Regions from separate parts of the Agrobacterium sp. LEGMi-208b genome, predicted to be linked through region 2. Evidence: predicted binding sites of a transcription regulator. Region 2 holds the regulator's gene; each other region holds the start of a gene.
The links. The regulator LexA, encoded in region 2, represses DNA repair genes until DNA is damaged. The targets are predictions, from matches to a motif close to TGTTCNNNNTGTGTTCNG.
Positions count from the first base shown of each region.

Region 1: the regulator LexA is predicted to act here: its motif matches at 3,841-3,858, upstream of dnaE (DNA polymerase III subunit alpha).
Region 3: the regulator LexA is predicted to act here: its motif matches at 2,598-2,615, upstream of AC5YUO_RS11600 (putative DNA modification/repair radical SAM protein).

Region 1 is NZ_CM183445.1:272,188-282,620, forward strand. It holds gene AC5YUO_RS01370 (L,D-transpeptidase family protein) at 1-116, shown strand, start outside; gene dnaE (DNA polymerase III subunit alpha) at 128-3,628, opposite strand; gene AC5YUO_RS01380 (ABC transporter ATP-binding protein) at 4,165-4,848, opposite strand; gene AC5YUO_RS01385 (lipoprotein-releasing ABC transporter permease subunit) at 4,864-6,171, opposite strand; gene proS (proline--tRNA ligase) at 6,290-7,612, opposite strand; gene AC5YUO_RS01395 (DUF1467 family protein) at 8,281-8,550, opposite strand; gene AC5YUO_RS01400 (ribonuclease J) at 8,880-10,433, opposite strand, start outside.
Region 2 is NZ_CM183445.1:158,381-168,813, reverse strand. It holds gene gltA (citrate synthase) at 1-111, opposite strand, end outside; gene AC5YUO_RS00845 (ComEC/Rec2 family competence protein) at 419-2,848, shown strand; gene AC5YUO_RS00840 (glutathione S-transferase family protein) at 2,869-3,546, opposite strand; gene lexA (transcriptional repressor LexA) at 3,984-4,706, opposite strand; gene AC5YUO_RS00830 (VOC family protein) at 4,919-5,812, shown strand; gene kdsA (3-deoxy-8-phosphooctulonate synthase) at 5,812-6,657, shown strand; gene eno (phosphopyruvate hydratase) at 6,807-8,081, shown strand; gene AC5YUO_RS00815 (FtsB family cell division protein) at 8,422-8,739, shown strand; gene pdhA (pyruvate dehydrogenase (acetyl-transferring) E1 component subunit alpha) at 8,893-9,936, shown strand; gene AC5YUO_RS00805 (pyruvate dehydrogenase complex E1 component subunit beta) at 9,954-10,433, shown strand, end outside.
Region 3 is NZ_CM183445.1:2,385,856-2,396,288, reverse strand. It holds gene AC5YUO_RS11605 (UdgX family uracil-DNA binding protein) at 1-1,360, opposite strand, end outside; gene AC5YUO_RS11600 (putative DNA modification/repair radical SAM protein) at 1,360-2,592, opposite strand; gene greA (transcription elongation factor GreA) at 2,814-3,290, shown strand; gene AC5YUO_RS11590 (glycosyltransferase family 4 protein) at 3,380-4,435, shown strand; gene AC5YUO_RS11585 (Lrp/AsnC family transcriptional regulator) at 4,457-4,924, opposite strand; gene trxB (thioredoxin-disulfide reductase) at 5,192-6,166, shown strand; gene AC5YUO_RS11575 (LysR family transcriptional regulator VtlR) at 6,191-7,087, shown strand; gene AC5YUO_RS11570 (ArsR/SmtB family transcription factor) at 7,687-7,977, shown strand; gene AC5YUO_RS11565 (alkene reductase) at 8,105-9,217, shown strand; gene AC5YUO_RS11560 (DUF6220 domain-containing protein) at 9,271-9,660, opposite strand; gene AC5YUO_RS11555 (NAD-dependent epimerase/dehydratase family protein) at 9,660-10,433, opposite strand, start outside.

The sequences.
Region 1 (10,433 bases), 110 kb from region 2:
GGATCGAGCAGGAGCTTTCAAGCGGAAGCTCGATCACCGTTTCCGATCTCAGCCACCAGATGGAGACAGGAACCGGGACCGACTTCATCACCGTCACGAAAGAGGGGCCAGTGTGAGGGATTTCGGCTTACACCAGTTCCACATCAACGACCCCGGGAGCGGACCGCAACGCGGCGGCGATTTCAGGTGAAATGCGATATTTCTCCGTCAGCTCCACCTCGATCTCGCGGCTGCCCTCATCCTTGATGACGATGAAATAGACCGATCCGTCACCCTTGGTGTTGAGATGGCGGGCGACGGTTTTCAAAGGACCGGAATCGCGCACATAAACACGAAGCGCCTTCTGCATCTGCACGGATTTTTCTTCCAGCGACTGCGCGGTCTGGATACGCAGACCTATGCCTTCCGGCCGCTCTTCCGCCTGTACGGTGATGACAAGCGATTTGCCGACTTCCAGCAGATCGCGGAACTGGCCGAGCCCTTCGGAAAACAGCACGGCCTCATATTGCCCTGATGCATCCGAGAAGGTGACAATGCCCATCTTGTTGCCGGTGCGGGTCTTGCGCTCCTGCTTGCCCGTCACTGTGCCGGCCAGACGGCCGGCGGTCGCACCCTGTTTCACCGCAGCGGAAAAATCAGCGAAATTCTGCACCCGCAACTTTTCCAATATGGGGCGATAGGTATCGAGCGGATGGGCGGTGAGGTAAAAGCCGAGCACCTGATATTCGCGCAGCAGTTTTTCCGAGGCGAGCCAAGGCTGGAAGGCAGGCAGGACCAGCTTTTCCGGGCCATTGCCGCCGCCGGAGCCGAACATGTCCGACTGGCCGATCGTGCGGTTGTTCTGCGCCATCTGGGCATAACCGATGATGCGGTCCAGCCCGCCGATCAACTCGGCGCGGTCGCGGCCGAAGCAGTCGAATGCACCGGCATTGATGAGGCTTTCCAGCACACGCCGGTTGATCTGCTTGGGATCGATGCGCAGGCAGAAATCCTCAAGGCTCGTGAACGGCTTGCCATCACGCACTTGGACGATATGTTCCACCGCCCCCTCGCCTACGCCCTTGATGGCGGCCAGCGAATAATAGATGCGGTTTTCACCCGTCTCGAACTGACGGAAGGAGGTCTGTACCGAGGGTGCGACCACCTCGATGCCGAGACGGCCGGCATCCTGACGGAAGTCGTTGAGCTTTTCCGTGTTGGCCATATCGAGCGTCATGGAGGCCGCAAGGAACTCCACCGGATAATGCGCCTTCATATAGGCGGTCTGGTAGGACACGATGGCGTAAGCGGCGGCATGGCTCTTGTTGAAGCCGTAATTGGCGAATTTCGCCAGGAGATCGAAGATGGTGTCGGCCTGCGGTTTCGAGACACCGTTCTTGATGGCGCCATCGACGAACCGCTCGCGCTGCTTGTCCATCTCCTCCTTGATCTTCTTGCCCATGGCGCGGCGCAGAAGATCGGCTTCGCCGAGCGAATATCCTGACAGGACCTGGGCGATCTGCATCACCTGTTCCTGATAGACGATAACGCCCTGCGTTTCCTTGAGCAGATGGTCGATGGTCGGATGGATCGATTCCAGCTCCTCCTCGCCATGTTTGCGGGCATTATAGACCGGAATGTTCTCCATCGGGCCGGGACGATAAAGCGCCACCAGCGCGATGATGTCCTCGATGCAGTCCGGACGCATGCCGATCAGCGCCTTGCGCATGCCCGCACTTTCCACCTGGAACACGCCGATGGTTTCGCCGCGCGACAGCATCTCGTAGGTCTTGGCGTCCTCGAGCGGAATGGCGGCGAGATCGACCTTGATGCCGCGTTTGGCAACAAAATCGACGGCCACTTTCAGCACCGTCAGCGTCTTCAGGCCGAGAAAGTCGAATTTGACGAGGCCGGCGCTTTCCACCCATTTCATGTTGAACTGGGTGACCGGCATATCGGATCGCGGATCGCGATACATCGGCACCAGCTTGGAGAGCGGGCGGTCGCCGATGACGATACCGGCGGCGTGGGTGGAGGCGTGGCGGTAAAGCCCCTCGATCTTCTGGGCGATATCCAGGAGGCGGGCGACGACCGGCTCCTTGTCCGCCTCCTCCTGCAGGCGCGGCTCTTCCTCGATCGCCTTGGAGAGCGGTGTCGGGTTGGCCGGGTTGTTGGGCACCAGCTTGCAGATCTTGTCGACCTGGCCATAGGGCATTTCCAGCACACGGCCGACGTCGCGCAGGGCCGCGCGCGCCTGCAGCGAACCGAAGGTGATGATCTGCGCCACCTGCTCGCGGCCATATTTGGCCTGCACGTAACGGATCACCTCTTCGCGGCGATCCTGGCAGAAGTCGATATCGAAGTCGGGCATCGAAACGCGTTCGGGATTGAGGAAGCGTTCGAACAGCAGCGAGAAGCGCAGCGGATCGACATCGGTAATGGTCAGCGCATAAGCCACGAGCGAGCCCGCACCCGAACCACGACCCGGGCCAACCGGAATATCGTGCTGCTTGGCCCATTTGATGAAGTCGGCAACGATCAGGAAGTAACCGGGAAACTTCATGCGCGAGATAACGCCGAGCTCGAAATCCAGCCTTTCGCGATAATCCTGTTCCGTATAACCAGGCGCCATGCCGAGCGCGGCAAGCCGCTGATCCAGTCCCTCCACCGCCTGCCGGCGCAATTCCTCGGTTTCGGCGCGTTCGGCCGCTTCCGGATCGTCGCTGGCACCGGTGAATCGCGGCAGGATCGGCCCGCGTTTCTTCAGCACATAGGAGCATCTGAGTGCAATCTCGACGGTATTCTCCAGCGCCTCTGGAATATCCGCAAACAGCGCCGTCATCTCCGCGCGGCTCTTGAGGTAATGATCGGGTGTCAGGCGGAACCGGCTGTCATCGGACACGATGGCGTTATGCGCCACCGCCATCAGCGCATCATGTGCCTCGTAATCGGCCTTGGACGGGAAAAACGCCTCGTTGGTGGCAACGAGGGGGATGTCGTGTTCATAAGCAAGACCAATCAGGCGCCGCTCATGGGAACGGTCGTAACCGGCCTGACGCTGCAATTCGATATAGAGCCTGTCACCAAAGAGTGACTTCAGCGTCAGCAGCCGCTCCTTCGCCTGCGCGGCGTGGCCTTCCTTCAGCGCCATATCGACGGGACCGCCGGAAGCGCCGGTCAGCGCAATGAGGCCCGCATTGGAGGCTTCTTCCAGCCATGCGCGGGTAATGTGTACGGAATGGCTGCTGCCCTCACCTTCCAGATAGGCGCGGCTGACGAGATCCACCAGCCGCTCATAGCCTTCCGCATTGGCGGCAAGGAGAACGATGGCGGGGAGTTTCTGGAGGTGGCTATTGTGGTTGCGGCGATCCTCCGCCGCATCCTGCATGTCGATGGACAGCTGGCAGCCAATGATCGGCTGCAGACCTTCGTCCCGCGCCTTTTCGGAAAATTCCAGCGCGACGAAAAGATTGTTGGTATCGGTAATGGCAATGGCTGGCTGGCCGTCGCCAACGGCCTTGGACATGATCTTCTTGAGGGGCAACGCCCCCTCAAGCAGGGAGTATGCGGAATGAACCCGAAGATGGACGAAACCGGGGGTCTTCAGCGTTTCGCCAGAGGTCTCTCCACGCACAACCGTATCGCCCATATCGTCTTCCTGTCATTCTGAATCGAGGGGGCGATTTTCCGATTTCCGGCGCTCAATGTCCACCGTTTTGCGGCGTCCATACAGGCTTCTGCGCCGGTGTCTTCTTCACAGGGCGGTGAGGATCACCGAAAAGCTGGCCACAAAGACAGCGATGGAGGCGAAAGCGGCAACGTCACGGATGAAATCAGTCATTGGTCTCTCCTTACTCGTTATGTTCCAACTTTGTTCTCATTTTGTTCGATTGTCAACAGGGTTTTGCTGATATTCCCCTTGCTAATGCGACAGAATCGCCTTCGGTTCCCGGATAGAGAACAGCAAGCCGCTGACTCCAAAGCGAAAAAACCCGGAGGGCAGAACACCTCCGGGTCCGGAAAAAATTCAAATCTGGAGAACAGGCGTCCCTTGGAGAAGGCTGACCGGACCGACTCGCTGCATTGGCGCAACCCGTTCCGGAACCATCACCTCCATCGCGGAGGTGACCATCTCAAGCGCTGCGGAAGCAAACGATGCACGGAATCGGCCTCGTGCAATCGATCTTAAAAATCGACGATCTTGCCGTCGGAGAGCGTCACGCGTCGGTCCATACGGGCGGCGAGTTCATGATTATGGGTGGCGATCAGCGCCGCGAGGCCGGATTGGCGCACCAGTGCCTCCAGCGCATCGAAAACATAATGCGCGGTTTCCGGATCAAGATTGCCGGTCGGCTCGTCGGCCAGCAGCAGGAGCGGCGCATTGGCGACGGCGCGGGCAATGGCGACACGCTGCTGTTCGCCGCCGGAGAGTTCGGCCGGGCGATGCTCGCCGCGATGGCCTACCCGCATATAGTCGAGCAGCGCGCTGGCACGCTTGCGGGCCTCCGCCTGCGTGAGACCGGCGATGAGCTGCGGCATCATCACATTTTCCACCGCGGAGAATTCCGGCAGGAGGTGATGGAACTGATAAACGAAACCGATATCGCTGCGGCGGATCGCGGTGCGCGCTTCATCCGGCAGGCCGTTGCAGGGCGCGCCGTTGATATAGACCTCGCCGGCATCGGGATGTTCGAGAAGCCCTGCCAGATGCAGCAGAGTGGACTTGCCGGTGCCCGAAGGGGCGACCAGCGCCACCATCTCACCGCTCTTCAATTCAAAATCGGCCTTGCGCAGAATGGAAAGCGATGTCTCGCCCTGACCATAGGTTCTCTCGACACCGGTAAGCCGCAGCACTGTTTTTTTTGCCATATTGCGAAGCGGTCCTTATTCGTAACGCAGGGCCTGCACCGGATCGAGCTTGGAAGCCCGCCAGGCCGGGAAGATCGTTGCCAGGAAAGAAAGCGTGAGCGCCATGATGACAACGGAAATGGTCTCGCTGATATCCATTTCGGCCGGAAGCTGGCTGAGGAAATAAAGCTGCGGATCAAACAGAACGGTGCCTGATATCCACGAGAAGAACTGGCGGATCGATTCCACGTTGAGGCAGACGATGACGCCAAGCGCCACGCCGGCAAAGGTGCCGACCATGCCGATGGCCGCACCGGTCATGAAGAAGATGCGCATCACGGAGCCAGAGCTTGCACCCATGGTGCGCAGAATGGCGATATCGCTGCCCTTGTCCTTCACCAGCATGATGAGACCGGAGATGATGTTCAACGCCGCCACCAGCACGATGAGCGTCAGGATCATGAACATCACGTTTCTTTCCACCTGCAGGGCGGAGAAGAAAGTCTGGTTCCGCTGTCTCCAGTCGGTGATATAGACCTGTCGTTCGGCGGCCTGCTCCACCAGCGGCCGGATGCCGTCGACATCATCAGGACGACTGACATAAAGCTCGATGGACTGCACGATGCCATCGGCATTAAAATAGAGCTGGGCTTCGGACAGCGGCATGTAAATCATGGACGCGTCATATTCCGACATGCCGATCTCGAAGACGCCCGAAATCTTGTAGGATTTGACACGCGGATTGACGCCCATTGGCGTCACGTCGCCTTCCGGGGAAATCAGCGTGATATCGTCGCCGGCCGTCACGCCCAGCTGGGCGGCAAGCCGTGAACCGACGAGAACGCCATCACCCGCCATGAAGCCGACGAGATCGCCGGTCTTGATGTTGGTCGCGACTTCCTTGACCTTGTCGATATCTTCCTGGCGCACACCGCGCACCAGCGCGCCGGAGCCTGCGCCGCCGCGGCCGGAGGCGAGCGTCTGGCCCTCCACCAGCGGCAACGCCATGGTGACGCCGGGAACGGCGGCGAATTTCTTCGCCAGCTCATCGTAATTGTTGAAGGGCTGGTCGATCGGCTGCACGATCATATGCCCGTTAATGCCGAGAATGCGGGAAATCAGTTCGGTGCGGAAACCGTTCATGACGGCCATGACGATGATCAGCGTCGCCACGCCCAGCATGATGCCGACAAAAGAAAAACCGGCGATGACGGAGATGAAGGCTTCCTTGCGCCGAGAGCGCAGATAACGCCAGGCCACCATACGTTCAAAAGCGGAAAACGGCCGAGCGGTCTTTGCCCCGGCGGAAACAGCCGCACCCTTTTCAGCCTCGGCTTGTGCCATGTCGTCTCCCTGATCTCAAACTGCAAGGCCGGTCTTTCCTAAAACCGGCCTTTCTTTCTGCGGCTGCGCTACGAAACCGGAGCGGACTTCGGGTGAAGCCGCTCCGCTTTTCGCTCGCTTAGCCGAGCACCTTGTTCATTGCCGCCTCGATTGTGACGGTTTCACGTTCGCCGGACTTGCGATCCTTCACTTCGACTTCGCCGTTCGCGACAGAACGCGGGCCGACGATGATCTGCAGCGGCACGCCAATCAGATCGGCGGTGGCGAATTTCTGGCCTGCACGGTCGTCCGTATCGTCGTAGAGAACATCCTTGCCGGCGTTGGAGAGCGAATAATACAGCTTTTCACAAGCCGCATCGCAGGCCGCATCGCCAGCCTTCATGTTGATGATCACGACATCGAACGGAGCGACCGAGGCCGGCCAGATGATTCCATTCTCGTCATGCGATGCTTCAATGATGGCGGGAACAAGGCGCGTCGGGCCGATGCCATAGGAACCCATGTGGACAGGGTGCTCCTTGCCATCCTTGCCCTGCACTTTCGCGCCCATCGGCTCGGAATATTTGGTGCCGAAATAGAAGATATGGCCAACCTCGATGCCGCGCGCGGAAAGACGCTCGCCATCGGGAATGGCGTCGTAGGCGGCTTCGTCATGCATTTCGGACGTGGCGGCATAGTCCGCCGTCCATTCATCGAATACGCCCTGCAGAGCCGCGACATCGTCGAAATCGGTGCTTTCGGCGGGAATTGCGCGATCCAGGAAGCTCTTGTGGCAGAAGACTTCGGATTCGCCGGTATCGGCCAGAATGATGAATTCATGGCTGTGATTGCCGCCGATCGGGCCGGTATCGGCGCGCATCGGAATGGCGCGCAGGCCAAGGCGCTCGAAGGTGCGCAGATACGCCACGAACATCTTGTTATAGGAATGGATCGCATCTTCCTTGGTGAGGTCGAAGGAATAGGCGTCCTTCATCAGGAACTCGCGCGAGCGCATGGTGCCGAAACGCGGACGCACCTCGTCGCGGAACTTCAGCTGGATATGATAGAGGTTCAGCGGCAGGTTCTTGTAGGACTTCACATAGGAACGGAAGATGTCGGTGATCATCTCCTCATTGGTGGGGCCGTACAGCATCTGGCGGTCCTGGCGGTCCTTGATGCGCAGCATCTCCTTGCCGTAGTCATCGTAACGACCGCTTTCCTGCCAGAGTTCGGCCGTCTGCAGCGTCGGCATCAGAAGCTCGATGGCGCCGGCACGGTTCTGCTCCTCGCGGATGATCTTGTTGACCTTGTCCAGCACGCGCTTGCCGAGCGGCAGCCAGGAATAGATGCCAGCCGATTGCTGCCGGATCATGCCGGCGCGCAGCATGAGGCGGTGAGAGACAATCTCGGCTTCCTTGGGGTTTTCCTTCAGGATGGGCAGGAAATAACGGCTAAGACGCATGACGGCTTCCATTGATGCGGACGACCGCGCCACAGGCGCGGGAATCGCCCCGAATAAAGGGATATTGGCGCCGGATATAGCCGTTTCCCGCCAAGAAGAAAACCCGCCATGAAAAGAGGGATAAAGGCCATTTCAAGGTATTTTCGCGATAGCTAATTCGCGTCAAAACGCTTTGGCCGGAATAATATTCTTGATCAGGTGCGACATAATGCACCACAGGGAATTTTTTGCCGACTGTAACAAATATGCAAAAAATGAGATGACAAGCATGGGGGTTTGGGCTAGCTTTAGCTTACAAAAGAGGCAGGAAGTTTAAATTCTTGTCATTTTCGCGGTCAGTCTTGGGAGGATCAGATCTTAGGCGCGCTCGTCGCTGCCCCGGCAACGGTTACAGATCACGCGAAACCTGGAAAACAAGGCTGAAAGGCCTTGTTTTTTTTTGCTTCTACACACAGTGCCCTGCTTCCGACCGTCATTCCAGTAGAATTGCGGCAGTGAATCACGCACGCGGACACACCCCCGCTGTGTGCACGATAGATATGACATCCATATGACACAGGGCTCAGCCAGTTTTGCCGGAAACTGCCGCTTGCATGGGCAGAGACTTCGGTCTTCCCGTCAGGCTTATTGCGCGGATACGGGCGGGGCCGAGATCATCAGCGCTTTTTTCAGTCGAAAACCGGAATAATTCTTGGCAAGTCATCAAGGCTGACACCGAACCACCAGGTTCCGCCATACCAGAGCCCACAGATCAGCGCCGAGATCAGGGTCGTCCACAGAACGATCCGCCCGCCCCTGAATCTGGATGGCGCACTGGCCACCGTGCCCAGCGCCACATCGCCATCCTCATCCTGGGTGCGCAGCCCAATCGGCAGTACGATGAAAAGCACCGTCCACCAGACGATGAAATAAACGGCGAAGGCCGAAAGAAGCGGCATGTGATCCTCCTGCACAATGCGCTCTTGTAACGCATTCATCGGCGAACCGGAATCAATTCTCGGCAAGACGCGCAAAAAGCCTTGGAAGGACAACCAGAACCGCGCTTTGAGCAGGTGCCGTGAGGTCGCTGACGAAGGCGGACGACCTCTCCTCCGTCATGCCGGTCCCCGGAACCAGCCCGAGGATGATCCGGCATCCAGCTACGGCGCGGCTGCGCCGTGAGATGAGTCTTTACGCGATCAAGGACTTGATCGCGCTCGACCCCGGATCTAGTTTTGGGTGACGGAGTGCGGATGATACTATCGCCCGAAAGCTCCTGCCTCCCGGATCAAACCTTCGTCACGAAAACCGTCACGATCGGCTTCTTGCCCCAGCTCTGGTTGGCAGCGGCGCGCACGGCGCGGCGCACCGCTTCGCGCAGCAGTTCCAGATCCTTGCGGCGGGCACGCGGGATGCTTTCGACGGCGCCGAGCACGGCGTCATAAAGCGTGTCCTCCATAGCCTCGTCCTCGTCATCGAACTCCGGCAGGCCGAAGGGCACGACATCGGGATCGCCGAGGAAATCGTAACGGCTGTCCAGCACGACGTTGACGGCGACATGGCCTGCGAAGGAGAGCTTGCGGCGATTGCTGATGCCCATCTCGTCCATATCGCCGACAAGATTACCGTCCTTGAAAACACGACCATGCGGTATGTCGTCGATAACCTCGGCCGGGCCGGGTGCCAGGCGCAGAACATTGCCGTTGCGCACCTTCGGCACCTGCGAGATGCCGGCCTGTTCGGCCAGTTCCTTCTGCGCCACCAGATGCGCCGCCTCGCCATGAACAGGCACGACGATCTGCGGCTTCGTCCACTCGTACATCCGCAGCAGTTCGTTGCGGCGCGGATGGCCGGAGACATGCACCAGCGCCTCATTATCGGTGACGATATGAACGCCCTGCTCGATCAGGCCGTTCTTGATCTCGATGATCGCCTTTTCGTTACCGGGAATGGCGCGTGAGGAAAATACGACCGTATCGCCGGAAGCCAGTGCCACATTGCGCATCTCATCACGCGAAAGCTTGGCGAGCGCTGCGCGCGGTTCGCCCTGCGAACCGGTCAGGATCAGCACCACACGGTCGCGCGGAATATAGCCATATTCGTCTTCGGCGAGGAACGGCTTGATGCCTTCCATGATGCCGAGATCCTGCGAGACATTCACGACGCGCTTCAGCGAGGAGCCGAGCAGCAAGACCTCGCGGCCGGCCGCTTCCGCCGCCTGCGCAATCGAACGGATGCGCCCGACATTGGAGGAGAAGGTGGTGACGGCCACGCGACCCTCGGCGCTTTCGATGATCTGACGCAGGCCTTCGGAAACCTCGTGTTCGGAGGGCGAAACACCGTCACGCACCGAATTGGTGCTGTCGCACATCAGCGCCAGCACGCCCTCTTCGCCGATGGCGCGGAAACGCGCCTCATCCGTCAACGGCCCCAGCGACGGGGCTTCATCGATCTTCCAGTCGCCGGTGTGGATGACATTGCCGAGCGGCGTGCGGATGACCAGCGACATCGGCTCCGGAATGGAGTGGTTGACGCCAACCGCTTCGATTTCGAACGGACCGACATTGATGCGGTCGCCGGCCTTGAAGATCGTCACCGGAATTTCGGCACGGGTGCCCTCATAGGCGCGCTTGGCTTCCAGCATGCCGGCGGTGAAAGGCGAGACATAGACCGGCACGTTGAGGCCGGGCCAGAGATCGTTCAGCGCACCATAATGGTCCTCATGGGCGTGGGTGATGATGATGCCCTTGAGGTTCTTTTTCTGCTCGGCGATGTAGGTGATGTCAGGCAGCACCAGATCGACACCCGGCAGGTCCGGGCCGGCGAAGGTCACGCCGCAATC
Region 2 (10,433 bases):
GTGTTTATACAGCGTGGCGATATCGACGACGCTTGGTCCAATCGTGCCTTCCCTGACCGGGAGTTCCACCTGCTTTTCGCCAAGTGTCACTGTAGCGCTTTTTTCCGTCATACTGATCCTCCGAGAACATGCGGGTGGGGGCGCTGAGACACGCCCCGCGGTTAAGCGTCTACCGATTAGCTATATGATCCTGGCGCCGATGCCAAGCTATCCAAAGGTCAAATTGTGCATTGCGGCAAACGCAATGACGTTGCTTTTTGCTTTCTTGATCATGGCAATTCAATCTCGGTCAACGCCGGGTTAAAGGAAAGCATTGCAATCCCTCGCGTCCGCCTGCAAACCTGTTTCCGGTGCGGCAGGGGCGCGGCGCGGATTGCTCGGTCAAGGGGAAAAACAGCATTTCGGATATGCGGAAACGATGCAGGGCGGCTTGCCCGGCACGGCGGATATCCTGTTTCCGCTACGCAGAACCGGCGATATAGCGCCCTATGGTGCGCTCGCCCCTGTGAGCAAGCCGAACCTGCGCGTTGCCGCCTCTCAAAAAATCGCCGCATGTTTGGCCGAGGAGCGCGCATTCGGCCATGATTTTCTTTTCGTACCGGTTTTCATCGGCAGCGGTGCGATCCTCTGGTTTTCCCTCGACACTTCGCCTTCATTTCCCATCCTGGCGGTCACATGTCTCATCGCCGCTGGCCTGGCATTTTTCGCGAAATATCGCTCGGGCTTCGCGGCGACGGCCTGCACCCTTGTTGCGCTGTTCTTGCTGGGCATGCTTTTCGCCGAAATCGAAACGCGGCGGGCAGGGACCGTGGTGCTGGATACGCCCGTCACCACCACCATCACCGGCAGGGTGATGCGCAGGGAGGTCGATGCCCGTGGCAACTGGCGATATGTGGTGCAGCTGGCCGCGACGGAGGCGCCGACACTGTCACGCCCGCCGGGGAAGGTCTCGCTTCTCTCACGCGGGGCAGGCGAGCCTGTCGCACTTGGCGCGACCATTCGTGGCAAGGCGCGGCTTTCACCGCCGTCCGGCCCGGCTTTGCCGGGGCTCAACGATTTCGTCTTCGCCTCCTATTTCAAGGGCATAGGCGCGACCGGATTCTTCTACAAGCCGCCACAGGCGGTCACTCCACCCGGCATCGACGCGAAGACCGACTGGCTGGAATGGGCCGACATGCAACTCTATGGCCTTCGTACCGCCATTGCCGAGCGCATCCGCAACACCATCGGCGGCGATGCCGGAGCCTTTGCCGCCTCCATCGTCACCGATGAGAGACAGGCCATATCTCCCGAGACGATGGAAGCGTTGCGACTGTCCGGCCTTGCCCATATCGTCGCCATATCCGGCCTCAACATGGCGCTGGCGTCCGGCATATTCTTTGTCGGGCTGAGGCTTGCCTTCAGTCTTTTTCCGGCATTTGCACAGCGCTGGCCCGTCAAGAAGATTTCGGCTTTCGCCGCGCTCCTGATGACGCTTGCCTATTATCTCATTTCCGGTTTCGCCGTCTCCGCCGAACGCGCCTGGTTGATGACATCGGTGATGCTGATCGCGGTGCTGTTCGATCAACCCTCGCTCAGCCTTAGGAATGTGGCGCTTTCCGCGCTGGTCATTCTTGCTTTTTCGCCATCGGAAATCATGGGGCCGAGCTTCCAGATGTCTTTTGCCGCGACCATCGCGCTCGTCGCCTCCTACGCCGCCTGGAGCCGCTGGCGCGCCGAGCGGGAACGTCTGTTCATCGGGCGCAAACCGGCATGGATGACGGTGGCGCAAACGGCGGGCGCCATCATCGGCGGCGTCATGACGACGTCGCTGATCGGCGGGCTCTCGACGGCGGTCTATTCGGTCGAGCATTTCCAGCGTGTCACCACCTATGGACTTTTCGCCAATCTGGCCGCCATGCCGCTGATGTCGCTCATCGTCATGCCCTTCGGCCTTGTCGCCATGCTGTTGATGCCCTTCGGGCTCGACGCGCCATTCCTGAAGGTCATGGGTTACGGCATGGCCCTCGTCATCGAGGTTGCGCAGGAGGTGGCGTCCTGGGGAGGAAGTGCGGCAACGGGACGACCCCATGACTGGTTTCTGGGTCTCGCTTCGGCTGGTTTTCTGCTGCTGACATTGCTGCGCAGCCGGCTTGCGCTTCTCGGCATGCCGTTTCTGTTCCTCGCCTTTGGCCTGTCGGCCGCCGCGGCCTATCGCAACCCGCCTGATCTGCTCGTTCATGAGGATGGCGAGCTGGTGGCGCTGCTGGCGGACGGCAAAGTCTACACGACAAAAGCTCAGCCGCAGGGTTTCGTTTATGGTCAGTGGCAAAGGGCGCTGCTTTTGCCGGAACAGCCTGTGCCGCCGGTCTTTCTCAAGAGCGAGACCACGACAACCAAAGTGGCTTTGACCACGAAGGCGAAGCTCGATCCGAAAGAGATGAGCGCTGTCGCCCGGCGGATGACGGTGGCCCTTAGAGACGCCGAAGCCGGTGTTTTTACCTGCAGCAAAGGCATATGGTGCGCAGCGCGCGCGGGAAGCGGCGAATGGATCATCGTTCTGGAAGACGGCCGCTTTGCTGGAAAGGCCTGCGATATCGCCGATATCGTTATAGTCTCTCGCAGAACCTCCTTCTCCCAATGCCGCTCGGGCGCGCTCCTGTTGAACCGCGATATTTTGCGGCGGCTCGGTTCGCTGGAGCTGGACTTCGCAGACAGCGATCAGGCAGGGGTGGTCGGCAGGTTGGGCGCCGCAATCGCCCGAATGGACAGGCCCTGGAGCGAACATCGCTATTACGACTGGAAAAGCGGCCGCTTTGAACACGACCTGCCTGATGCCGTGACCCGGTTGCTGGCGGCATCGCAATAAAGTGCCGCCAGCATGGATCGTCAGGCCTTGATGCGCAAATCCGCGGTCATATCGCCGATCCCGCCGATTTCCTCTTCATGCGCCGCGTCGCGCCATGTCTCCTTCAGTCCGGCCTCGTACCATTCGCGCATGGCGGGAAGGGCAAGCAGCCGGTCGCAATAGGCTTTTGCCGCGGGCGAAAGTTCCGCCCCATAGGTCTGGAAACGAAAGGCCACCGGGCAGAAGAAGGCATCGACCGCCGTGAATTTCTGGCCCGCAAGATAAGGCCCGCCAAATTTCGCGAGACCTTCGCTCCACAGCGCATCGATGCGCTTTATATCGGCCGCAAGCCCGGCATCGCCACCCTTCGGTTTTACGCGAATGCCGACCGACATGGGGTAGAGATTGCGCAGCGAGGAAAAACCCGCATGCATTTCGCTCGCCGCCGAACGAGACCAGGCCCTTGCCTGCTTGTCGCTCGCCCAGACGCCCTGGTGTCTTTCCGCCAGATATTCGGCGATCGACAACGATTCCCAAACCGTCACGCCCTCATCGACAAGGCAGGGCACCTTGCCGGTCGGGGAAAAGGTAGAGAAGGAAACGCCTTCGCCGAAGGGAACGAGTTTTTCATCGAAGGCGATGCCGAGCGTGCGCATCAATATCCAGGGCCGCAGCGACCATGAGGAATAGTTCTTGTTGGCGATATAAAGATCGTACATGGCGTGCTCCCCGATATGACGCGCATTTCTATAACGGCGGATGGGCCTTGGAATATCGCAAATAATCCATGGCTCCCATAAGCCGCATTGATAAATGGGAAGGTGAGGGCAGGGAGAAGGACCGACATCCACGTCACCGCCCGGAGACCGACAGCGGAACACTCCGCGAAGAGACTGATAACCTGCATACCTGCTTAACGAAACGAAGGATGCCCATTGTCCATGGTCTCAACCAGCTCCCATTTTGCCGCAGCCTGCACCACAACGAAAACATCTGGCATGAAGCCGGAACCACCCTTCACGACAAAAGACGCGCCGATCCTCTGGATGATCTCTCTTTACCTCTGCAAAGCCGCATCGTTCCAGCGGGCAAACCGCGATGTTTCAAAGGGAGCGTCATCTTTCCGATGACGCTCACAGCGAAAAAAGGCCGCCAATTAATGATAACGGCGGATCAGCCCAACCAGCTTACCCTGGATCTTCACCCGGTCTGGTCCGAAAATACGGGTCTCATAGGCGGGATTGGCCGCTTCCAGAGCGATGGAGGCTCCCTTGCGGCGGAAACGCTTCAGGGTCGCTTCTTCATCATCCACCAGCGCCACGACGATATCGCCCGGATTGGCCGTATTGCCGTTGCGGATGATGACGGTATCGCCATCAAAAATGCCGGCCTCGATCATCGAGTCGCCCTTGACCTCAAGTGCGTAATGCTCGCCTGAACCCAGCATGTCGACCGGCACGGCCACATCATGTGTGTTGTTCTGGATGGCGGAAATCGGCACACCGGCGGCGATGCGGCCCATGACCGGCACGGTGACGGCGCCGCCGAGATCATTGGCTGGCGCCTTGGGGGCGGGGGCCGGTTCCGGCGTCTTCGGCTTGCCGAGGCTGCCCTCGATGACGCTCGGCGAAAAGCCGCGCTGCGGCCTCGCACCCGGCGTGTAGGCCTCCGGCAATTTGATCACTTCCAGCGCCCGCGCCCTGTTAGGTAGCCGGCGAATAAAGCCGCGCTCCTCGAGTGCGGTGATCAGCCGGTGGATGCCGGATTTGGAGGCAAGATCGAGTGCGTCCTTCATTTCATCGAAGGAGGGCGGCACGCCGGACTCTTTCATTCTTTCATGAATGAAGAGAAGCAATTCCTGCTGTTTGCGCGTGAGCATGAGGAAAACACCCTTGAGAATCGTCGTTGAAGTCGCGAAACAAATACAGAACGAACACTATATGTTCCATATGTGTTCCGCAATCCCCTAAAATTTCGTGAAGCCGCTATCTGTTGTTTTGATGATTTGCCTGAAAGCGCACAATTGTGCTTTTCTGCGGTCCGGACTGTTCGGCATGGTCCTGCCGGACTTGACAAGCAGGAAGCACGACAATGACGAAGCCCCACCGTGTCGACCACCTCGTTCTGCCCGTGAAGGTCCTTACGCTTGCCGCAGATCGCCTTGCGAGCCTTGGATTCACGGTCGCGCCCACCGCTCTCCACCCCTTCGGCACCCAGAATGCCTGCGTTTTTTTCTCAGACGGCACCTATCTGGAGCCCCTAGCAATTGCTGAGCCGGATAAGTATATCGCCTCAATCGGCAGGGGAGATGTGTTCACCGCAAGGGACCATGCCTTCCGCAATCATGCCGGAGAGGAGGGGTTTTCCGCTCTTGTCGCCGCGACGGAGGACGCTTTGGCCGATCATGGCAGATTCGTTGCCTCCGGTTTTTCGGCGGGCGAAGTCTTCGAATTTTCACGTCCGGTCAAGATGCCGGACGGTTCGCAAAGCGAGGCGGCCTTTCGGCTCGCCTTTGCGGCAAGTGGGCCGGCGGCGGATTTCTTCCTGTTTAGTTGTGAGCGGCTGCAGGCCCTGCCGGGTGACCGCGTGGCGCTGGAGCGGCATGCCAACGGCACTACCGGGCTATGCGAGATCGTGCTGTCTTACGGCGGTGATGTGGATTCGCCCCGGCTGATCGAAACGGTTTTTGGCTGTGCCGGCACGCTGTCTGCGGATGGTGATGTGGTTTTCGCAACCGGCAATGCACGCATAAGACTAACCGGAAAACCGGCCTTCGGCGATGAACCCGTAAATGCCCCCGTGAACGCCAATAAGTGGAGCGGCGGCGGATTGCACGGCGCGGGCATCGTCTTTTCCGTTGACGATCTTGCCGTGACAGAAGCGGTGCTTACTGCTAATGGCGTCTCCAGCGCAGAAGCGGACGGCCGTCTGGTGGTGTCCGCAGCACCCGGTCAGGGCGTTGCCTTCGCCTTCGAGGAAAAATGATGAGCGTTACGAACAATCTCAAAGTCACCGCCGGCGACGGCGCCAATTCGGTTTCCTTTTCCAATACAGAGCGATTTTCCCTGATCGCCGGCCCCTGCCAGATGGAAAGCCGGGAACATGCCTTCATGATCGCTGGCGTTCTGAAGGAGCTTTGCGACAAGCTGGGGATCGGGCTCGTTTATAAGTCGTCCTTCGACAAGGCGAACCGTACTTCGCTTTCCGGCAAGCGCGGCATCGGCCTTGAGAGCGCCATGCAGGTTTTCGCCGATCTCAAGAAGGAATTCGGCTTTCCTGTTCTGACCGACATTCACACCGAAGAACAGTGCGCCATCGTTTCCGAAGTGGTGGATGTGCTGCAGATCCCGGCCTTTCTCAGCCGCCAGACCGATCTTCTCGTCGCCGCCGCGAAAACCGGCCGCGTCATCAATGTCAAGAAGGGCCAGTTCCTCGCCCCCTGGGACATGAAAAACGTGCTGGCCAAGCTGAATGAGAGCGGCAATCCGAATGTGCTTCTGTGCGAGCGCGGCGCCTCCTTCGGTTACAACACGCTTGTTTCCGACATGCGCTCCTTGCCGATCATGGCTTCGCTCGGTGCGCCTGTTGTCTTTGACGCCACGCATTCGGTTCAGCAGCCGGGCGGGCAGGGCGGCTCAACGGGCGGCCAGCGCGAATTCGTCGAGACTCTGGCGCGGGCGGCGGTTGCTGTCGGCGTCGCAGGCCTCTTCATCGAAACCCATGAGGACCCGGACAATGCACCGTCCGATGGCCCCAACATGGTGCATCTGAAGGACATGCCGAAGCTGCTGGAAAAGCTGCTTGCTTTCGACGCCATCACCAAAGCCTGAGGGGCGGGGGCGCTACGGCGGGCACGGTCCGTGCCAATCGATTTTAATGGCGGGCGGGCCGTTTCTGCCGCCCGCCGTCATTGTAATTTCTTCGCCATCGTCTAAGACAGGCGACGGAAAATATCTGTTCCATTCCCAAGGGAGAGACCATGACTGCCATTACCGATATCATCGCGCGCGAAATCCTCGACAGCCGCGGCAACCCGACCGTTGAAGTCGATGTCTATCTCGAAGACGGCTCCATGGGCCGTGCGGCCGTTCCGTCCGGCGCCTCCACCGGCGCGCATGAAGCGGTTGAGCTGCGCGATGGCGGCAAGCGTTATCTCGGCAAGGGCGTGGAAAAGGCGGTAGAAGCCGTCAATACGGAAATCTTCGACGCCATCGGCGGTTTCGATGCCGAAAACCAGATCCAGATCGACCAGACGATGATCGCGCTTGACGGCACGCCGAACAAGTCGCGCATCGGCGCCAACGCCATCCTTGGCGTCTCGCTTGCCGTCGCCAAGGCTGCGGCTGAAGCGTCCGGCCTGCCGCTTTACCGTTATGTCGGTGGCCCTAACGCGCATCTGCTGCCGGTTCCCATGATGAACATCATCAATGGCGGCGCCCATGCCGATAACCCCATCGACTTCCAGGAATTCATGATCCTGCCGGTTGGCGCGGAAAACATCCGCGAAGCCGTGCGTATGGGTTCGGAAGTGTTCCACACGCTGAAAAAAGAACTGTCCGCTCAGGGTCACAACACCAATGTCGGTGACGAAGGCGGTTTTGCCCCCGGTCTCGAAAGCGCACCGGCAGCACTCGATTTCATCATGAAGTCGATCGAAAAGGCTGGTTATCGTCCGGGCGAAGACATGTATGTCGGCCTCGACTGTGCATCGACGGAATTCTTCAAGAATGGCAAATACGTTCTCGAAGGCGAAGGCCGCACGCTGGAATCCGGCGCGATGGCTGAATATCTGGCCGAACTCGTTGCCAAATATCCGATCATCTCCATCGAAGACGGCATGGCTGAAGACGACTGGGACGGCTGGAAGGCGCTCACCGATCTGATTGGCAACAAGTGCCAGCTGGTCGGCGACGATCTTTTCGTCACCAACTCGGCGCGTCTTCGTGACGGCATCAAGATGGGCGTTGCCAACTCCATCCTCGTCAAGGTCAACCAGATCGGTTCGCTGTCCGAGACGCTGGATGCGGTCGAAACTGCGCACAAGGCCGGTTACACCGCCGTCATGTCGCACCGTTCGGGCGAAACGGAAGATTCCACCATTGCCGATCTCGCCGTTGCCACGAACTGCGGTCAGATCAAGACCGGTTCGCTTGCCCGTTCCGACCGGCTCGCAAAGTACAACCAGCTGATCCGCATCGAGGAAATGCTGGGCCCGCAGGCTGCTTACGCCGGTCGTTCGATCCTGCGCGGGTAATTCGCCCGGATTCCGCGATGTCTTCCGCCAGCTTGGTGGGCTCGTTTGAGGGGCGATGGATACCATCCTCGCTCCGTCACCCCGGACTTGATCCGGGGTCCAGCGCGATCAAGTCCTTGATCGCGAGAGACTCCTCTCACGGCGCAGACGCGCCGTGGCTGGATGCCGGATCAAGTCCGGCATGACGAGATTTATCTGACATCGCCGCCTTTTTCAGCCCGCCCTCCGGCGGGCTTTTTCATGCCCACTTGCCGATTGCAATTTAAGGTCAACGGATAGTTAAACAATCCGGCTTAGTCTTGAGACTCAAAGGTTATGCGTTTTAAGGCTTCTCTCCGGCATGTGGACCAGACATCATAAAAAAAGACGATTCGGCCGTTTGATCGTTCCGGCCATCACGATCGCTTTTCTTTCCTATTTCGGTTATCATTCCATCCATGGCGACTTCGGCCTGCAGGCGACGGAGCGGCTGGAGCGGCAGCGTATTACCCGGACGGCTGAGCTTGCCAAGCTGACGCAGGCGCGCGTGGCGCTGGAGCGGCAGGTGGAATTGCTGAGCGACGGTTCGCTTGAGCGCGACATGATCGACGAGATTTCCCGCTACCAGCTGAATATGTCCCGCACGGATGAAATCGTCATCATGAACACATATTTCTAATTAACCGAAATCAGGTTAATTTAACATTTTTGATTTATTCACAGCATCTTAGCGTGAATATGTGCCATGCGTTTAAAGCATTGCTGCATGGCATTTTCTTGCATATGGTACGCGCCACTCTATCCATTCAAACGGCAACTCAGGGAGGGATGAATGGCGCCGCGAAAACCAGCGACCGTATCCGGCCGCAAGACCACGGCAAAGTCCGCAACCGAATTCACCGGCAAGAACAGCCCGGACTTCTCGAAGGACGAAGAGCTTCACGCTTACCGCGAAATGCTTTTGATCCGCCGTTTCGAAGAAAAGGCAGGCCAGCTTTACGGCATGGGCTTCATCGGTGGTTTCTGTCACCTCTACATCGGCCAGGAAGCCGTCGTTGTCGGCATGCAGATGTCGCAGAAGGAAGGCGATCAGGTTATCACCGCTTACCGCGACCACGGCCACATGCTCGCCTTGGGCATGAGCGCGCGTGGCGTCATGGCCGAGTTGACAGGCCGCAAGGGCGGCCTGTCGAAGGGCAAGGGCGGCTCCATGCACATGTTCTCCAAGGAGAAGCATTTTTACGGCGGCCACGGCATCGTTGGCGCGCAGGTTTCGCTTGGAACCGGTCTCGCCTTCGCCAACAAATATCGCGGCAACGACAATGTCTCCGTGACCTATTTCGGTGACGGCGCGGCCAACCAGGGCCAGGTCTACGAGAGCTTCAACATGGCTGCTCTCTGGAAACTGCCGATCATCTATATCGTCGAGAACAACCGTTACGCCATGGGCACTTCGACCGCCCGCGCCACCGCCCAGTCGAACTATTCGCTGCGCGGCCAGTCCTTCGGCATCCCCGGCGTTCAGGTGGACGGCATGGATGTGCGCGCCGTCAAGGCCGCCGCCGACCAGGCGCTGGAACATTGCCGTTCCGGCAAAGGCCCGATCATCCTGGAAATGCTGACCTACCGTTACCGTGGTCACTCCATGTCGGACCCGGCGAAATACCGCTCCAAGGACGAAGTGCAGAAGATGCGCTCCGAACATGACCCGATCGAGCAGGTCAAGGCACGGCTTCTGGACCATGGCTGGGCAAGCGAAGACGAATTGAAGGCCATCGACAAGGATGTCCGTGATATCGTCGCCGATAGCGCCGACTTCGCCCAGAACGACCCCGAGCCGGATGTCTCCGAGCTCTACACCGACATTCTGCTCTGATCGGGAAAGGGAAACCCATGCCTGTAGAAATTCTTATGCCCGCCCTTTCCCCGACCATGGAGGAAGGCACGCTTTCCAAATGGCTTAAAAAGGAAGGCGACAAGGTCACTTCCGGCGACGTGATTGCCGAGATCGAGACCGACAAGGCGACCATGGAAGTGGAAGCCGTGGACGAAGGCGTGATCGGCAAGCTGCTGATCGATGCCGGCACCGAAGGCGTCAAGGTCAATACGCCGATCGCCGTGCTCATTCAGGAAGGCGAAAGCGCCGACGACATTTCTTCCTCTGCCAAGAAGGAAGAGCCGAAGGCCGAAGCCGCAAATTCCGGTTCGGACGCCGCCGGCGGCAAGACCCGCGAAGCGACTGAGGAGCCGAGCGCTGACAAGGAAGCCGCAAAGGTTCCGGCCGCGCCGAAGATTGATGTCGCAGCCGATCCTGACATTCCTGAAGGCACGGAAATGGTGATGACGACGGTGCGTGAAGCACTGCGCGACGCC
Region 3 (10,433 bases), 810 kb from region 2:
AGGAGGGGTGCACGGTCACAAAAAGCGTTCGGCCCTCCTCCATCGGTATGGGACGACCCCTGACCTCCGAGAGCTTTCCCTTCTCGCCGGTCAGCGCATAAAGTGCAGTTGCGCCCATGGCAACGATCAGCTTCGGCCGGACGAGCGCGATTTCCTGATTGAGCCACCAGCGGCATTGCTCCACCTCGCCTGCATTCGGCCGCTGATGAATGCGCCGTTTGCCGCGTGTTTCATATTTGAAATGCTTGACCGCATTGGTGACGTAAAGTCTTTTGCGTTCGATACCGATGTCAGCAAGAGTCCGGTCGAAAAGCTGGCCGGCCGGACCGACAAAAGGCTTTCCGGCGAGATCTTCGTGATCACCCGGCTGCTCACCGACGATCATGACATCCGCATCTTCAGGCCCCGAACCGAAAACCGTCTGCGTGGCGCTGCAATGCAAGGAACAGCGGGTGCAATGGCCAGCCTGCCGCGCCAGCGACGCGAGCGTGCCGTCCGCCGCCGGTTGCGGCATCTCCCGGGCAGCGGCCGCCGCCTGCAGGCGATGGTGAAAGGGTTGCGGCTGGCTTGCCGCCCTCGCGGCCATTTCCAGCACCCGCGCCTCCGCGCCGAGAATGAGCTCGGGAATGAGATCGGCTTCCGGCAGGTTCTTCCAGTATTTCTTCGGCATCTCGGCGGTCATGGCTTTGACCTTGAGGCGGGCCGGATTGAATATATTGGCGTAATAGGTCCGCCAGAGTTCATCCGTCTCATCCGTCAGATCAGGCTTCGCCGCCGCCTCCCGTGACGTCTGCAGCTCGCTTCCATCCCATCGGGCAGACCCTTTGGGCGTGGCGATCAGCCAGTCCATATCGGTAAACCGCCGCTGGAAAAACGCTGCTGTGCGCTCGACGATGAAATGATCCGGCTCGAACCATGCCACGAACCGCCGTCGCCCACCCTGCTCCTGCGGCAGCGGCAATTCCTTAAAACGAACGAAGGCCGTCATCTTGTGACAGTCGCGGCGCACCGACTTCTCAAGCAGGCGGGCCTCCGCAACATCCGGATCGGACTTGAACTGCAGCAGGGCGCGGTCCCGCTTCAGCCGCCACAGCAACCGGTAAAGCAATGCGAAACGGCCGGGATCGCTGTGGCAGATGATAGCCTGCGCCAGCGCCACGAACGAGGCCGGAACGGAAATCTGCCCATTGCCGGCATCGACCCTCGGCAACGGCGCACCGGCGAAATCCAGCAGCCCTGCCCCGTCATCCCGCGACCGCCAGTCAATCATCTCCGGCCGAATATCGGCGGCAAGGGCCGCGCGCGCGGCATCGCGCCACTCGCCGAAATCGCCCCGCCCTTCCAGCACCGGGCCATACATCAAAACAGCGATAATTGTTCGGGCTGCGGCGCAAACATCGCCCGCAGATCCGGCCGTTCGGTCAGCTTGCCCGGCGTCCAGCCCTCGGCGACGATGAAAGCCTTCACCTTTTTCAGGGACACACCAAAACGGGCAATATCCTCCAGCCGCAGCCGCCGGAACCGCCGCGACGACAGAACAGAGGCCACCGTCTTGGTGCCGAAACCGGGCACGCGCAACAGCATTTCCCGATCCGCCGCATTGACGTCCACCGGGAAACGCTCGCGATGTTTCAGCGCGCAGGCGAGCTTCGGGTCGATATCGAGATCAAGCATGCCGTCGCCGCCGATCGCGGTTATCTCGCCAATGTCGAAACCGTAAAAGCGGTAAAGCCAGTCCGCCTGGTAAAGCCTGTGTTCCCGCATCAGCGGCGGCTTGATGAGCGGCAGGTTCTTCGAAGAATCAGGAATGGGGCTGAAGGCCGAATAATAGACGCGCCGCAAACCGTAACTGCCATAAAGCCGGGCGCTGGTGGAGAGAATGGTGCTATCGTCAGCGCCGTCAGCACCAACGATCATCTGCGTGCTCTGGCCGGCCGGCGCAAAGCGTCTGGTCTTTCTTGTCCTGACGGTCGGCTCCCCTGCCTCCTCGATCTTCAGACGGATATCGGCCATGGAACGGCGAATATTGGCGGGCTGCTTTTCCGGCGCAAAGCGGCCAATGCCGCTATCGGTTGGCAATTCGATATTGATCGAAAGGCGATCCGCGTAAAGCCCCGCCTCCTCGATAAGCCTGGGCGATGCTTCGGGAATGGATTTCAGGTGGATATAACCGCGAAAACCATGGGTAACGCGCAACTCCCGCGCCACGCGCACCATCTCTTCCATCGTATGATCGGAGGAGCGGATGATGCCGGAAGACAGGAACAGCCCCTCGATATAGTTGCGCCGGTAAAATTCCAGCGTCAGCCAAACCACCTCTTCCGGCGTGAACCGCGCCCGCTCGACATTGCTGGAGGAGCGGTTGATGCAATAGGCGCAATCATAGATACAGAAATTGGTGAGCAGGATTTTCAACAGCGAAATACAGCGCCCGTCCGGCGCATAGGCATGGCAGATGCCCGACCCTTCCGTGGAACCCAGACCGCCTGACGCTGCGGAGTTGCGTTTTGTCGTGCCGCTCGATGCGCAGGAGGCGTCGTATTTCGCCGCGTCGGAGAGAATGGCCAGCCGTTGCCTGATTGACTTCTTCATAATTATGTTCACTATATGTTCCATTGAAAAATGTCAATCATATTGCTTAAGTCTATGAATAGACCCGGGAATATGCCTTCCTCAAATTTGCTGGCATTTCGCTGTCGTCTTCTGATATAGTCGGCTCAGTTATGATTTTGGCATGGTTCCGGAGTTCCCCTCCGGAACCTGTTTCTTTTTGTGTCTGCAAGTAAAGCGACCGGAATGCGAAGGATAAAAAAATGGTAGAAAAAGTACCGATGACTCAGGGTGGATTCGTCAAGCTGCAGGAGGAGCTGCGCTGGCGCCAGCAGGAGGAACGCCCCCGTATCATCGAGGCGATTGCCGAAGCGCGCGCCCATGGCGACCTTTCGGAAAACGCCGAGTACCATGCTGCCAAGGAAGCCCAGAGCCACAATGAAGGCCGCATCACCGAACTCGAAGACCTGACCGCGCGCGCGGAAGTCATCGATCTTTCCAAGATGTCGGGCTCGAAGATCAAGTTCGGCGCCACCGTCAAGCTGGTCGATGAAGACAGCGACGAGGAAAAGACCTATCAGATCGTCGGCGACCAGGAAGCCGATGTGAAGGCCGGCCGCATTTCCATCTCCTCGCCCATTGCCCGCGCCCTTATCGGCAAGGAAGTCGGCGACAGCATCGAAGTCAATGCGCCCGGCGGCGCCAAGGGCTACGAGATTCTCGCGGTTCAGTGGGGCTGATAAGCTCCAACGCGCAATGCGCCCCTACGCGGGCGCATTGCTTCTTGACGTATTGCCCCCCAAATTAGCCGCAAAGACGGAAGCCCATCTTGTCCCACGTCAGTCTGAAAGATGTGCAGGTGCTTGCGCCGAACTTCAAACGCAGGCTCTCCGGCGTCACCTCCACCATCGTTCAGCTTATTCCGGTGCAGAACCGGCTGGAACAGAAGGTGGCCGTCATCGGCCCGGGCCTGCCGCCGCATCTGCCGCATGTGCGCTTTCGCGATCTGTGGCGGCTCTGGCAAAACGGCCCGCAGGGCGGCCCGCGCATCTGGCATGCCCGTCGCAACCTCGAAATGCTGCCGGGTCTTCTCCTCCGCGACGTGCTGCGCATGAAGGTGAAGCTGCTCTTCACCTCGGCCGCGCAGAGGCGGCATTCCGCCTATACCCGCTTCCTGATTTCGAAAATGGATGCGGTGGTTGCGACCAGCACCCGCTCCGGCTCGTTTCTGGAAGTACCCCATCGCGTTGTCATGCATGGCGTCGATACCGACCTGTTTCATCCGGCCACCGGACCCGAGGACACCATCGCCGCAACCGGTCTGCCGGGCCAATATCTGATCGGCTGCTTTGGACGGGTGCGACACCAGAAGGGCACCGACCTCTTCGTGCGCGCCATGATCGAGCTTTTGCCCGCCCATCCGCAATGGACAGCCGTGGTTTCCGGCCGGGTTACGGCGGAACACAAGGCTTTTGCCGAAGCACTTGAGGCCGACGTCAAGGCCGCCGGCCTTTCGGACCGAATTGTGTTTCAGGGCGAGGTGAACGACATCAAGCCGTGGTACCGGCGGCTGACGCTCTATGTCGCCCCATCCCGCAATGAAGGTTTCGGATTGACGCCGCTCGAGGCCATGGCGTCGGAAACCGCGGTCGTCGCCAGCACTGCCGGCGCCTATGAGGAAATGATCGTCAAGGGTGAGACGGGCGCGGTCGTTGAAGCGGGGGACTATGCATCGCTCAGGGATGCGATAAAGACCTATCTGGCCGATCCGGCTCTGGCATTAAACCATGCCCGTGCCGGACTTGCGCATGTGCGCACCACCTTCCCGCTCGAAAAAGAGGCCACGAGTCTTAGCGCTGTTTATGATGCGTTGCGGCGGGGGTAATCCGCCCTAGGCAACTGCCGCTCAGATTTCCACGAGACCGACGCGCTTGACCTGACGGATGGTGAGCATGGTGCGCACCGTATCGACATTCTCATCCGCCGTCAGAACCTCGATGACGAAATCCTGAAACTCCGTCAGGTTTTTCGCCACGCAATGCAGCAGGAAATCGCTTTCGCCCGATACCATCCAGGCCTGACGCACCAGCGACCAGCCGGACGTCGCTGCGGCAAAGGCCTTCAGATTGCTGTCGGACTGCCGCTTCAAACCGACCATGCAGAAGGCGACGAGATCGAAACCGAGCTTCGGTGCGTTCAACATGGCGTGATAACCCTCGATCACGCCAGCTTCTTCCAGCTTGCGGACACGCCGGAGGCATGGCGGCGCGGAAATCCCGACCCTTTCGGCCAGCTCCACATTGGTCATGCGCCCGTCGCGCTGCAATTCGCGCAGGATTTTCAGATCGATGGCATCGAGTTCGACGCTGGTCACGGAGAAGTACCTCGTTAAGCTGGAGAACTTCCTTGTACTATTCGGCACGGGATTCGCAACATTATGCCACCGCCCGGTCACAAAATTGCGCGCGCATCCACAACTGCCTTGTTGGTAACGCAAGGCTGCCCTTGAATAAAGACACTAGACAACCTTAAATACCGGGCAACGAAGGGGTTGCGGCCTGTCCGCCGTGATGCGGCTGGAAGACGCTGGTGCCGAAAGGCACCGCTACTGAAAGACCCCGTTATTGAAAGGAACGTTTCCATGTCTGCCCGCCACACGAAGGTATTGATCATCGGCTCCGGTCCCGCCGGTTATACCGCGGCGATCTACGCGGCCCGCGCAATGCTGAAACCCGTGCTGATCGCCGGCATGGAACAGGGTGGCCAGCTGATGATCACCACCGATGTCGAAAACTATCCGGGCTTCGCCGATCCGATCCAGGGTCCGTGGCTGATGGACCAGATGCTGAAACAGGCAACCCATGTGGGCGCGGACATCGTCAGCGATCTCGTCACCGAAGTTGAAACCAATGTACGGCCTTTCGTGGTCAGGACTGATTCCGGTCAGGTCTGGACCGCCGATACGCTGATCATCGCCACGGGCGCCAAGGCCAAGTGGCTCGGCATCGAGAGCGAGCAGCATTTCCAGGGCTTCGGCGTCTCCGCCTGCGCCACCTGCGACGGTTTCTTCTATCGCAACAAGGATGTGATCGTGGTCGGCGGCGGCAACTCCGCCGTGGAAGAGGCGCTTTATCTCGCCCATATCGCCAGGTCGGTCACCGTCGTGCACCGCCGCGATAGCTTCCGTTCGGAAAAAATCCTGCAGGAACGGTTGTTCGCCAAGGAAAACGTCAAGATCCTCTGGAACACCGAAGTCGCCGAAATCACCGGCGCGCCGGCAAAGCCGCCCATGCCGCCTTCCGTTTCCGGCGTGAAGCTGCGCGACACCAAGACCGGCGCGATCAGCGACATGCCCATCGATGGCGTCTTTGTCGCCATCGGCCACGCCCCGGCGGTCGAGCTCTTCAAGGGCAAGGTGAAGCTGAAGGATAACGGCTACATGTGGACCGCTCCCGATTCCACCGCCACCGACGTGGAAGGCATTTTCGCCGCCGGCGACGTCACCGACGATATCTACCGTCAGGCAATCACCGCCGCCGGCATGGGCTGCATGGCGGCGCTGGAAGCGGAACGTTATCTCACCGCGCATCAACCGCTTGCTGTCGCAGCGGAATAACCGAAAGGCAGGATAGGCATGGCAATGCCATTGGACTGGGATAAACTGCGCATTTTTCATGCCGCAGCCGAAGCAGGGTCTTTCACCCATGCTGCCGACAAGCTGCATTTGTCCCAGTCGGCCATCAGCCGTCAGGTCAGCGCGCTGGAGCAGGATGTCGGCGTCAAGCTGTTTCATCGCCATGCCCGAGGCCTGATCCTCACCGAACAGGGCGAGCTGCTTTATCGCACCGCCCATGACGTGTTGCTGAAGCTCGAAACCGTCAAGATGCAGCTCACCGAAACGACGGAGAAGCCAAGCGGCAAGCTGCGCGTGACGACGACGGTTGGCCTCGGCCAGGGCTGGCTGACGGACAAGGTGCAGGAGTTCCTGCAGCTCTATCCGGAAATGTCGATCCAGCTCATCCTCGACAATGAGGAGCTGGACGTGAACATGCGCCATGCCGATTGCGCCATCCGCCTGCGCCAGCCGCAGCAGTCAGACCTCATCCAGCGCAAGCTGTTCACGGTGCATATGCATGTCTATGCCGCGCCGTCCTATATCAACCGCCACGGCGAGCCGCAGTCGGTCGAGGACCTCGACAATCACCGCATCATCTCCTTCGGTGAACCGGCGCCCAACTATCTGCTCGATGTCAACTGGCTGGAAAATGCCGGACGTTCTTCCGACAATACGCGTACGCCGCATCTGCAGATCAACAGTCAGACCTCGATCAAGCGCGCCTGCCTGCTGGGGATAGGCATTGCCTGCCTGCCGGATTATATCGTCGGCCGCGATCCGGGCCTTATCCAGCTATCGCTCGCCGCAGACATTCCGTCCTTCGATACCTATTTCTGCTATCCGGACGAGATGAAAAACGCTGCAAAGCTGAAAGCCTTCCGCGACTTCATCGTCGCAAAGGCTCGAAACTGGAACTTCTGACGTTAAAATAATCGACGTCCAGAGATAAGCTTTTAAATTCAAACACTTATTAATAGACAGGCAGGAGGGGTGCAAAGGCGCCCCTCTTCAGCATTGCACATAAAATATACCGGAAATATCGAGGCCTGCATCGCTTGCATGCCTGACCTGCACAAAAAAGAGTTGTTTCGTGCACAAAAAAACACCAAATAGCTCTCAGTTGATGCACACGGTGGCTTTTCCTCCCAGTTCCACCGCATCAGCTGTTCCCCTCTGGAGGTTTTTGACCTTCACACTTAAAGGGCCCTGGATCCATCCGGCGGCCCTCTTTTTTTACCCGCAAGAATTTTCTCCAAATTGGCGAAATATCGCATGATGCAACCTTGTTTTGCATTATTGCCGCTCCCATATTTTAGCTGGCTGTCACGCTCGCCCAAGGCACGCGACAGCTGTTCCCCTCTGGAGGTTTTGACCTTCAAACTTATCAGGCCGCGGAGATATCCAGCGGCCTTCTTTTTTGGAAATCCCTGCCCGCCCGCTCGATCCTCACAGAGACGTGACTTGTATATCGATAGTGATCGATATAAATATCGGACATGTCAGATATTGAAGAAACACCGATGAACCCGGAGGAAATCCTCAAAGCCCTTTCGCATCCCGCAAGGCTGAAATTCCTGGAATGGCTGAAGTCTCCGGAAAGTCACTTCTGCCAGGAGCATCCCCTCAGCATGGGTGTATGCGCCAACCAGTTTCAGATCAGCGGCCTGTCGCAATCCACCGTCTCGTCGCATCTGGCGGTGTTGCAGGCAGCTGGCCTGATAAGGTCGAAGAAGGTCGGGCAATGGGTGTTTTTCGAACGCAACGAGGAAACCATCGACGCCTTCCGCAATTATCTGCAAGCCAATCTCTGAGCCTCCCAAGCTTTGAGCCTCGGGGTGTCGGACCGGAAACCGAAACATGGTTTTCATTCCGGCACCCAGACAGAAAGACAGCGCGTCCCCCGCGCAATTTCGCCAACCGACCAGAAAGTGAAGTCGCATGACCAGTCTTTTCGAACCGGCACAGGCCGGCGATATCGCACTCGCCAACCGTATCGTCATGGCTCCCCTCACCCGCAACCGTTCGCCGGGCGCCATTCCCAACAATCTCAACGCCACCTATTACGAGCAGCGCGCCACCGCCGGGCTGATCGTCACCGAAGGCACGCCGATTTCCCAGCAGGGTCAGGGTTACGCCGACGTTCCCGGCCTCTACAAGCGGGAAGCGATCGCGGGCTGGAAACAGGTTACCGATGGCGTGCATTCGGCGGGCGGCAAGATCGTCGCGCAGATCTGGCATGTGGGCCGCATTTCCCACACCTCGCTGCAGCCGCATGGCGGCCAGCCGGTCGCGCCTTCCGCCATTCCGGCCAAGTCGAAGACCTATATCATCAATGATGACGGCACCGGCGCCTTTGCCGAAACCTCCGAGCCCCGTGCGCTCACCATCGACGATATCGGCCTCATCCTCGAGGATTACCGCAGCGGTGCACGCGCAGCACTGGAGGCCGGTTTCGACGGCGTCGAAATCCATGCCGCCAACGGTTACCTGATCGAGCAGTTCCTGAAATCCAGCACCAACCAGCGGACTGACGATTACGGCGGCTCGATCGAAAACCGCGCCCGCTTCCTGCTGGAAGTTGTCGATGCGGTGGCAGAAGAGATCGGCGCGGGCCGTACCGGCATCCGCCTCTCGCCGGTTACACCTGCCAACGATATCTTCGAGGCCGATCCGCAGCCGCTTTATAATTACGTGGCCGAACAGCTCGGCAAGCGCAATCTCGCCTTCATCCATGTCGTTGAAGGCGCGACGGGCGGCCCGCGTGATTTCAAACAGGGCGACAAGCCCTTCGACTACGCGGCCTTCAAGGGCGCCTATCGCAATGCCGGCGGCAAGGGCCTGTGGATCGCCAATAATGGTTACGACCGTGAGAGCGCCATCGAAGCCGTGGAAAGCGGCAAGGTCGATGCCGTGGCCTTCGGCAAGGCCTTCATCGCCAATCCGGATCTGGTGCGCCGCCTGAAAAACGACGCGCCGCTCAACGAACCGAACCAGCCGACCTTCTATGGCGGCGGAGCCGAGGGTTACACCGACTATCCGGCGCTTGCCTGATAAAGGATAGAACAAATACGCCGCACCGCCTGAAAGCGGTGCGGCGTTTTCTTTCAGCGCAGGCTTCGCGCCTGCCGCGCGGCAAAATCGGAAAACGCGCCCATGACGAAGGCGTTGGGCACATGCAGCGCCTGCAGAAAGCCATTGCCCGTTTCCCGGCCAATGCTCATCAGCGCCACCTGAAGACAATAAAGACCAAGCAGGACCAAGGTGCGGGCAAGGTTCGGCCGCAGGTCGTCGTATCGCAAAGCCAGAACCACCAGCGACAGGATCGGAACGGCGATCAGAAAGCCGAGCCCCTTGTGCAGCGAAAGCAGCGATCCATCGTAATAGATCGACAGCCCGGCCAGCAGCACCTGCGCGAAGATCAGCACCGGCACACTTGCCGAAATCACGGCAAACACGCGACGCCGGGCCGACATCCCATTCGCAACCGCAGCCATCACACCCTGCCCCCGGCATCGGCCGGATGAGAAAGGCTCGAATGCTGCGGCCTCTGTTCGAGGCAGCCGAGGCTCGCCAGTGTCGTCGCTACCGCAATGTCGATCGGTGTTCTGGGTTCCGTCCCGAGAAAATCCGTCAGCTTGCGATTGCTCATCCGGATCGGCATCTGCCAGAGATATTGCATTTCCAGCACTTCGCGGAACAGGGGAATGAAGGGGGCGGCCAATTTGATGCCCGACCAGGATAGCTGCCGCCTCTTGACGGGATGACCGACAACGCGCTCGATCGCTTCAACCAGTTGCAGCCCGTCGAAATCCCAGAAGCCTTCCATGTGATAGACGGCGAAAGCCGGAAGCTCGCCAGCGTGGTCAAGCAGCCGCCCGATGGTCTCCGCGACATCAGGCAGATAGGCCCATTGGTGCCCCGCATAGGGTGCCGCGGGATTCTGGACGCCACGGACCGGCTTTCCGGGCCGCACCAGCATCTGCGAAAACCAGTTGTTTTTCGCATCCGGCCCAAAGAAATCCCCCGCGCGGACGATCAGTACCGGCACGCCGCGCATCGACGCCATTTTCAGCCGTCGCTCCATTTCCACACGCAACGCACCCTTGCGGGTAAAGGGCTTTTGCGGGCTGTCTTCCGTCAGCAGGGGAAAGGCGTCAGGGCCGAAATTATAAACGCTGCCCGGAAAGACGATCCTCGCCCCGCAGGCCTCGGCGGCGGCAATGGTATTGTCGAGCATCGGCAGTACCTGGCTTTCCCAGTTGCGATA